Regions from separate parts of the Bacillus sp. JJ1533 genome, predicted to be linked through region 2. Evidence: riboswitches for the same ligand, from Rfam matches in the RefSeq annotation. Region 2 holds a riboswitch; each other region holds the start of a gene.

Evidence for each region. A riboswitch is a leader RNA that binds a small molecule or an ion and turns the genes downstream of it on or off. The one in region 2 is predicted to bind cobalamin.
Region 1: another riboswitch for cobalamin. It lies ahead of V7138_RS17550 (ribonucleoside-diphosphate reductase subunit alpha); the one in region 2 lies ahead of V7138_RS20490 (ABC transporter substrate-binding protein).
Region 3: another riboswitch for cobalamin. It lies ahead of V7138_RS10165 (DUF4430 domain-containing protein); the one in region 2 lies ahead of V7138_RS20490 (ABC transporter substrate-binding protein).

What each region holds. Positions count from the first base shown of each region.
Region 1 covers NZ_JBALOV010000034.1:2,332-5,603, forward strand. The annotation lists gene V7138_RS17550 (ribonucleoside-diphosphate reductase subunit alpha) at 1-1,668, opposite strand, end outside; cobalamin riboswitch at 1,701-1,896, opposite strand; gene V7138_RS17555 (GNAT family N-acetyltransferase) at 1,996-2,505, opposite strand; gene V7138_RS17560 (VOC family protein) at 2,663-3,073, shown strand; gene V7138_RS17565 (GNAT family N-acetyltransferase) at 3,112-3,272, opposite strand, start outside.
Region 2 covers NZ_JBALOV010000038.1:69,903-73,174, forward strand. The annotation lists gene V7138_RS20485 (FecCD family ABC transporter permease) at 1-539, opposite strand, end outside; gene V7138_RS20490 (ABC transporter substrate-binding protein) at 502-1,524, opposite strand; cobalamin riboswitch at 1,685-1,886, opposite strand; gene V7138_RS20495 (sigma-70 family RNA polymerase sigma factor) at 1,989-2,732, opposite strand; cobalamin riboswitch at 2,873-3,064, opposite strand; gene fabG (3-oxoacyl-ACP reductase FabG) at 3,155-3,272, opposite strand, start outside.
Region 3 covers NZ_JBALOV010000020.1:78,397-81,668, reverse strand. The annotation lists gene V7138_RS10170 (ATP-binding protein) at 1-797, shown strand, start outside; cobalamin riboswitch at 894-1,111, shown strand; gene V7138_RS10165 (DUF4430 domain-containing protein) at 1,278-1,703, shown strand; gene V7138_RS10160 (ECF transporter S component) at 1,703-2,206, shown strand; gene sigX (RNA polymerase sigma factor SigX) at 2,319-2,870, shown strand; gene V7138_RS10150 (hypothetical protein) at 2,842-3,272, shown strand, end outside.

The DNA of each region.
Region 1 (3,272 bases), on a different contig from region 2:
AAGCATTCTTACCTGGATACCAACTAAGCGTTCAAGTACATCTTCCTGAAAAGCCCTTGGCAGATTAATAGAAGAAAGGTTACAAACCACAAAATCACCTGGTTTTCGAATGATTACAATATTTCCTTCTTTATCTGCATACTCCTTCGTAATGCCTGTTGCTGACATATTTTGAGCAATTTCCGTACATAAATTACTGCAAAAAATCGCAGTTCGTCCCTTACCTAAAAGATGTTTATTCGGGTTTTGCCGGTTTACCTCATCACGGTAAAACATATACGGTGTCCCTGTTTCTAATTGCGCAACCATGATGCGTGCCATTACATCCATTGCCCGATAGGACTTACGCGGTAAAAGTGGATGATTGACAGCTTCCATATATTTTAAAGTGAAATATTTTTCATCCGTTTCATCGTAGAAATCTTCGAGCCCTAATGGATTTCCGTCTTCATCCTTCCATCCCATGATTTGCTTTACTTCATGTGGACAAAAGGTATGCCACTCTCCAATACTCCTCCCGTTTTCATCCACTTCTTGTAGCTTTCTCATAAACAAATCTGGAACGGATACCCCTGTAAAAATATCATGAGCCTTTCTTCGTTCGTCTCCGTTATTTGTCTTTAAATCAAGGAAACCATTCATGATATCTTTATGGAATAAATCAAGATAGATCGCTATTGCTCCTTGACGTTGGCCTAATTGGTCGACACTGACGGCTGTATCATTGATAAGGCGAATCCATGGAACAACACCAGAAGAGTTGCCCTTGAATTTTTTTATGTCGGAGCCGAGCGCCCGAACCTTCCCATAATAAACGCCTATTCCTCCTCCATCTTTTGATAATCTAGCAATATCCCAGTTATTTAAATAAATACCATCAAGTGAGTCTTCAACCGTATCAATAAAACAAGAGGAGAGCTGACCAAAGCTTTTACCTGCATTTGATAATGTAGGAGTGGCTACAGTCATATACAAATTACTTAATGCCCAGTATGCTTCTTTAACATATTCAAGCCGAGCTTCCCTCTTTTCATGTTGCATTAAGGTCATAGCGATTATCATGAACCGCTCTTGTGGTAGTTCATATATATTTCGTTCATAATCTCTTGCAAGATATCGGTCCGCTAGTAAAAATAAGCCGATGTATGTAAATAGAAGATCTTTAGTAGGGTCAATATGCTTGCCGAGTTCTGTAATCTCGTCCTTGGTATAAGAGTCTAGTAGATCATTAGAATAAATTCCTTTGTTCGTTAGTTCCTCGATTAACTCATGAAAACTGCCGTATTTTTGGGCACATTTATAATTGCGACTTATTCCTGCTTTCTCATAGAGCTCATTTAAATATAGTTGTGCCGCTAAATAGGTCCAGTTGGGCTGATCCATAGCAATTTTGTTTAAGGAATAAAAAAGAGCATGTTGGTTTGCTTCAAATGTTGAAAATTTCATTCCTTGCAGTTTGTTTCTTATTTCAGTTGTTTCGAGTTGATAGGTTCTTTCAGCATAATCCAGCGAGTGTATAACTGAATCCAATTCCCTTTGTATTGTGCTATTCAAAGTAATTCTCTCCCTAACTTTTTTTTGTAAAACACAAAAAATCCGCTCAATTGAATTGAGCGGATGAAACGATAACACCAAGAGAGCAAGAATAAAGAGCCCACCTGTCGCCATCGTTTCATCTTCCCAATCCCCGAAGAAGGTGAAACATCTTTAGAAAAAAGACAGGTCTCCTGACTTATGCTTCATTCTACTTTGAACCCTTCCCATATAAGTACCCACTTGGAGTTAGCTTATACAGTGGCATGTTCATTTCGTCAGCATTTACAGTTGCGGGGGCAGTTCTGGTTTTCCACCAGATTCCCTATTAAGCCTATTGGCATCTTTTTCTCAAGGCAAAACACAATATGTAGTTTTTAAAATTGAAATTCTCTCAATATATGCTATTGAATTTAATAATAAGTGACTACTCTACTTTTGGCAAGACAAATTTTGACAAAATTATTTCTCAAGAAATAATACCATATGCTCTTCATCACGATATTGGCCGTTATATTTCATTGCTTTTTTCTCGACTGCATATATTTTAAATCCTAGGTTTTTATATAATTCCTTAGCCGGTGTGTTTTCAGAATCTACCGTTAAATAAAGTTGTTCGATTTCAGGAATATTTCGGGCTATCTTAATTGCTTCTTTTAGCAATGCCTTGGCCGTACCCTTCCCTCTATTATTACCATCAACATACATTGCCACTATGTTAGCCCTATGTCTTATTTTTTGACGTGTTTCCCGAACTAAAGTGACCATACCAACTAAATGTTCTTCTTCAAATGCACCAAACGTTAAGATTTCTTCAGATTGAAAGCTTTTCTTATATTCTCCTATTGGATTTTCCTTCTTTATTGCCTCATCATACGTAACTAAAAATGCATCAGGATCCGTAGTTAATGCTTTTAATCGTAGCTTCCAATAGCACTCAGCATCCTCTGGTATAAGCTTTCTGATATTCACATTACCCCTCCTAAAGAACATTTGTTCTTGCGTTTTTTATTTGATTTAATTATAATGGGATTTAAGGAAAAAATATACAACAGAGTATGAATTCTTCTGGTAATAGAAAACATAGTGTAGGATAGTTGGCAAATCTATCAAAAGGAGTGTTTTGCAAATGAAAGGTCAAGTAACTCCGTACTTAATGTTTAACGGTAATGCAAAGGAAGCTTTGGACTATTACAAAGAAATATTTAATGGTGAAATTTTAGATGTTCAAACATATGCTAAAGCAGGTTATGAGAATCAGGATTGGGCGAACGACAGACTGATCCACGGTAAATTCAAAAAGAATGATTTCTTGTTAATGGTATCAGATGACTCTCCAGACCAAACGGTTAACGTTGGAAACAACATCTCCCTCGTAATTGAATTTGAAAGTGAAGAAGAGATTACTAAAACTTTTAATGATTTAAAAGAAAAAGGAACTGTATTCATGGAATTACAGGATACTTTCTGGGGAGCTAAATATGCAAAAGTACAGGACCAATTCGGGATTATTTGGGACCTAAACTTTGAAAAACAGTAAAATGTGAAAATCCCCCTGATTTTATGGGGGATTTGAGTTTATTTTTTCCATTCGTGCTTTAGCAGACCATAAAAATACATATCAAAACGCTTTCCATCTCGTTCTAAAAATTCCCTCGAAGTTCCTTCCCTGACAAAGCCTAGCTTTTCATATAAAGCGATTGCTCTTTCATTGTACTGAAACACGGTTAATTGGATTC
Region 2 (3,272 bases):
CCAATAAAAGCACTGATAATGATTCCTGCCAAAATAATCGTTTCAATGGCTAAACTTCTGTTGCTGAGTCGAACTAAACCAAAAACAGCTAATAATGTCACGAGCCCACTTACAATTGCAACAATAGGAAGTGTAAAACTTCCTAATCCAACAATCGACACTTGAAAAAATAGGACGAGCACTGCCCCTAAAGCAGAGCCTGATGAAACACCTATCGTATAAGGATCTGCTAACGGGTTTCTCAAAAGCCCTTGGAAAGCAGCACCAGCTAGCGCTAAGGATGCCCCAACACAAAGCGCAAGCAAAACTCTTGGAAGACGAATATTCCAGATAATCATCTCTATATTCTTAGGAACATCACTAAGCCACCCTATTCCAAGAAAATTTTCAAATACAATATGTAAAACCATGGGAATTGGAATAGACACACTACTCTCCAATAAACCTAGGAGGGCAGCACCTAGTACAAGCCCTCCCGCAAATAGATACAACCAAATTACTTTATTCGCCAAATACTTCTGGATAAATGAGTTCAGCAAGTTCTTCCACCCCTTCGATTAAACGAGGGCCAGGTCTTGTAACGGTATCGCTATTCACATCAAATACTTGTTCATTTTTAACGGCTGGAACCTCTTGCCATCCACTACGAGAATACACTTCATTTTCAGGTTCCTCTACGTAATAACCGTATGTCGTAATAATAACCTCTGGGTTCAAGTTAACAGCTTCCTCTTCTGTAAATTTCACCCATCCTTCTTGGTCTTCCGCAACATTAATTGCCTGGATGGACTCTAGCATTTCATGCATAAATGTATTTGTTCCTGTTGTAAAAATATCTGGGGCAGGGGATACTTCCACCCAAACTCTTTTCTTATCTGTAATTTCTTCTTGAGCTTTTTCTTTAATAGCTTCTAGGCGTTCCTTCATATCCGTAATAATTTCTTCTGCTACTCCTTGTGTTCCTGTCGCAGTAGCAATCATTTCCATTATGCTATAAGCCCCATCAAAAGAATCAGCACTTCCAGTAATAACAACTTTGATACCAGCTTCCTCAAACTGTTCTAGTATGTCTGGATGATTCTTGTAGTGATAGTCAGTCGCAAATACGACATCAGGTAAAAGCGTTAAGATAAGTTCAACATTCATATCTTGTGCGCCAACTTTTTGAATATCTAAAACTTCCTCTGGATAGTTATCATAGTCAGATACACCAATAATTTTTTCGCCTAATCCAAGTGCAAATAAAATCTCTGTTGTACTTGTTTGAATAGATACAATTGATTCTGGTTCGGTTTCAATTGTAACTTCCCGATCGACATCATCTGTAAATGTTACAGGGAATCGTGCTTCATTTTTCTCTTCTTTTTCATCTTGATTATCATTTGATTGTTCTGCTCCAGATACTTCAGGCTCAGCTTGTCCAGTCGTCTTCTGGCTTTGAGCACCACATCCCGCTAAAATTGTCATACTTAACAAAAAAATAATACTGATTAAGACCCACCTTTTAAGAATAATGCCTTTCATTTTCTTTTCCTCCTACGATTTTTTCAGCAATTAAAAAACGCCCTTCCTATGGAAAGGCGCGTATAAGGTACATATATATGAGCTTGCAGAAAATTAAGCATAATGTTTTCCTGCGAACTACGAACATTGATGTACTTTAAACAATCCCATTCCTCGAGGAAGTTTAAACTCCAAATAGGCAGGTTCCTGACTTACGATTTAAGCGATTGGTCAAGCCTTACTATGCAGAATTGCACAGTGGGACATTTAACCATCCTCATCGATCACAGTGGCGGGACCGTGTTGGATTCACACCAACTTCCCTTTTAATCTTAAATAATTTCTACTAAACTATTTAAGAAACCTATTTGTCTGTGTATTCTAATTACTGTTAACATTATAATAGTATAGCGCAATATTATTGTCAAAAATTTCGAACTTTTTTAAGACATTTTAATAATCGTACCATTTGTGATTCTAGTCTTTTAACTAACTTCCATTTTCCTTATCTTCTTAAAAGCATTCACCATGTGTCTCTGGACCATAGAATTTCCACATCCAATCATCTTGGCAATCTCAGTTTTATTAAAACCAAGAAAATAGTATAGATGCAAAACTCTTTTTTCATTATTATTTAAACAAGGCATATAATGTTTAATTAGTAAACTGTTAATCACCTTTTTCTCAACATCTTCAAAAGGACCTTTAATAAACGCCTGGTTTATTTCCCCTGTTTCTTGGAAAACACTTACTAATTCTTGCATCCCATAAACTAATTCAAAAGCTTCATTACGGGAGATTTGAAATTCCTTCATTGCATCACTTATAGTTGGGTCTTTTCCAAACTTTTCTCGAAAGAAGTGATAAAAAGTCATATATTTAGGATACAGCATTCTAATTTTTTGACTTATAACAATTGAATTTGATTGGTTAGAACGCGAAAAGTTTCTAATTTCTCCTTGTATACTTAAATATAAATATCTAACCCATTCACTTGGATCACGGTCTAAATCTAATTTTTTTAGACCATTGAATAATCCTATTAAACAAGCTTGGTATAAATCTTCCCATTCCACTTTGTTCTGCAGCATAAAAACGGCTGGGTTTTTGGTATATGATTTAATAACATACTTAATGAATTTTTCAGCTTCCGCACTTCTTAATAAATCATCCATAAAATCGATGTCATTCTTAGCTTTAAACAAAGTGTCCTTTTCTTTTAAAATCATAAGAATCCCCTTACCTTTAATTATTGAGCGCACTGATAAAATACTCTTCATTAAAGGTGGACCTTAGAAACAGCACAATTTATTAAAAATTATAATACTACAAATTTTTATGTACCGTTCATCTACTCCACCCCCGTAGAGTGTGAAACATAAACAAGGCAAGTCTCCTGACTTGTGCTTCAACCTACTTTGAGCCTTCCCGTGTAAATGCCTTACAGCATTTTTACACAGTGGTTTTCTCATTTCATCAGCACTTACAGTTGCGAGGGCAGTCCTGGATTCACACCAGGTTCCTTTTTAAGTTTCTTTACACCTTATTTATATATTTTATGAAAGACTCATATCATCTAGTCTTCACACTTAGCATCCTATGTTTTTGTAAATATTTTATAAAAAATAGTAAGTTAACTTAATTTTAAAGCCTACATTACTAGACCACCATCAACACTAAGTATTGTACCGTTTATAAAACTGGCTTCATCAGAAGCTAAAAATAGGTATGCTGAAGCTATATCTTCTGGTTTACCAAGTTTTCGTAAA
Region 3 (3,272 bases), on a different contig from region 2:
GCCTTCAAGGAAGAACATGGGTTATTTTAATGAGCCCACTCTATAATCAGACATATATTAGGGGCGCCGTTGCGGTACTGCGTGATATGACGGAGGAAAGACGGTTAGATAAGCTTCGCGAAGACTTTATTGCGAATGTATCACATGAGTTAAGAACGCCGATTGCTATGTTACAGGGCTATAGTGAAGCAATAATGGATGATATAGCAAGTTCTGAAGAAGAGAGAAAAGAAATCACGAAAGTAATCTATGATGAGTCACTACGTATGGGGCGCCTAGTTAATGAATTATTAGATATAGCAAGAATGCAGTCTGGTCATATAACTTTGGATAAAGAAAATGTTGATTTCGATTTATTTATCGACCGAGTGATTCGAAAATTCCACGGATTAGCTAAAGAAAATTTAATTACATTAACTGCGAAAAAAGAAGAAGATATCGGAGAAATTGAAATAGATCGCGATCGGATTGAACAGGTATTTACTAATTTAATTGATAACGCGATAAGACATACTGATGAACATGGTAAGGTGGAGGTTCATGTGACAGGTCAAGAAACATCGATAAAAGTCGATGTTAGGGATACTGGGTCTGGTATTCCTGAAGAAGATCTGCCGTTTGTATTCGAACGTTTCTATAAGGCGGACAAGGCAAGAACGAGAGGAAAATCGGGCACTGGGTTAGGACTTGCCATTGTTAAAAACATTATCGGTGCTCATAATGGAAATATATCAGTTCATAGTAAGCTTGGTGAAGGAACAACCTTTACATTTGTAATTCCTCGAAAAAGTGAATAAATTGAAAAAATGTGGCGAAGATTCTTGTTTCATACGAAACATTAATCTTGTAAAATAATAATTCTTCTTGTAATATGAAGAAGGTTAATAAAAATGAATAAAATCAGATATATAGGTGTCGAGGATTTATAAAAATTCTCAAAGACTTAATAGGGAATCTGGTGTAACTCCAGAACTGCCCCCGCAACTGTAAAAGTGGACGAAATGAGAAGAACCACTGTATGAATGGATGGCAATTGCTGTTCATCATATGGGAAGGACTCAAAGTAGGTTGAAGCTTAAGTCAGTAGACCTGCCTAATTCGAACGTTTTTTAATTCTTCGGGGTGTGGGAATTAACAATAAAACAGCTACATGCTTTTTTGTTGTTTTTCTCAACTTATTAACAAAGCTCACCCGTTGTGGTGAGCTTTTTATTTTGGTATCAAGTGCTTCAAGTACTTATATATAAATACGATATAACACAAAGGGGAACTAGGACATGAAAAAATTATTAGTTGCTTTACTTTCAGTGGGATTATTATTTGGATGCAGTAATGACCAACCTACAAATGATACATCCAACAATAACAATGACTCGTCTGAAACTGTTAAAAAAGAAGAAAAAGCTGAAATTGTAACTGTTGTGGTCTCTAAAAACAATGGAGAAGAAGTTATTGAAGAAAAAGAAATCGAGATTGAAGCAGGAAAAGAAGTTACCGTAATGGAGATCATGCAAGAAAACTTTGAAGTCGAAACACAATTTGATGGTGCATTTATTGCAAGCATAAATGGAGTTGCAGGTAGTGAAGAAGAAAAAACATCATGGTTCTATTCTGTAAATGGTGAAGAAGCAATGGTCGGGGCAAATGAGTATAAATTAGAGCCTGAAGATAAGATTGAATTTGACCTCCATAAGTGGGAATAATGAACTTATCTGTAAAAAAACTAACGCTTTTATCCATGCTAATCGCCTTGTCCGTAGTAGGACGGATTGTTTTTACTTTCATACCGAATGTTCAGCCTACTACAGCTATTATTATTATTACAAGCTTATTTCTAGGACCAGTTTACGGTGTGGTTGTTGCCGTTTTTAGTTCTGTATTATCAAATCTTGTAATGGGGATGGGATTATGGACAATTGGCCAAATCTTTGCATGGGGGATAATTGGTTTAATTAGCGGTTTGTTACAAAAATATCGTGAACGAATTCCAGTTGTGTTGCTTGCTGGCTATGCGGTATTCTGTGGTTTTCTCTATGGCTTCGTCATTTCAATGCCATTATATTTGTTTTCGGGAAAATTTCTTGCCTATTATATAGCTGGACTACCATTTGATATGAGTCATGCAATCGGGAATGGACTATTTTTTCTCATTCTTTATCCAATCTTAAGACTATTATTCTTAAAAAATGTAATAATCGCAAAGTAAGGAAGAATATTACCAAAATATTCTTCCTTTTTTCATGAAAACATACTATATTGGGAGTGTAACTTTTTTTACAAAACATACGACTAATGAAATGAACGGGAGGATTTGCAAAATGGATTCCTTATTTGAGGAACTATATGAAAAATATCATCACGATGTCTTTTCCTTCTTATTTTATATGGTAAAAAATCGTGAACTGGCTGAAGATCTCGTTCAGGAAGTTTATATAAGAGTTTTAAAATCATATGATAGATTCGAAGGGAAGAGCAGTGAAAAAACATGGTTATTTTCAATTGCACGACATGTTGCAATTGATTCATTTCGGAAACAGAAAGGCTGGAAACAAAGAATCATGGATTCCTTTGATTGGAATCGACAAGAAGTAAGAGATATTGCTCCACTTCCAGAAGAAATAGCATTACAGAATGAGCAAGTTCAGATCATGTACCGCTGCTTGGACCACTGTACAACCGATCAACGTCTAGTACTAATATTACGATATATCCAATCCCTTTCCATTGCTGAGACTGCTAAAGCTCTAGGTTGGACAGAAAGCAAGGTAAAAACAACTCAGCATAGAGCCCTTAAAGTCTTAAAGACTTATATGGAAGAATCTGGTGTAAAGGAGGGTGTAGATGATGAAAAAATCCGAGTGGAACGATGAACACCTAGAGCAGCTGCTATCGCAAATGCCAACAATAAAAGATAACCGTAAGCCACAAGAGATTTATCAAAATATAACCCTTAAAATGAATAAACGAAAGAAGAAAGTTTGGATTGTTCCAACCATTGCATCTGTGGCAGCAGCCCTTCTGTTATTCATCTTAGCTCCTTCTTTGATGAATAATATGAACAGTTCAAGCTCCGACTCTGCTGAAATGGCACAAGAAAATTCAAAGATTGCGATGGATACGGAGAAAAAAGAAGCAGCTTCAAAAGATGAATCAATTAGTGCTTTGCAAGAACCTGAAGAGCCAAAACAAGATGATGATGTTGGTATTTTTTCTTCTGAGGAAAAATCAATCCAGGGCTATGCAGTGAATAGTATAGAAGATAATCAAGTTCT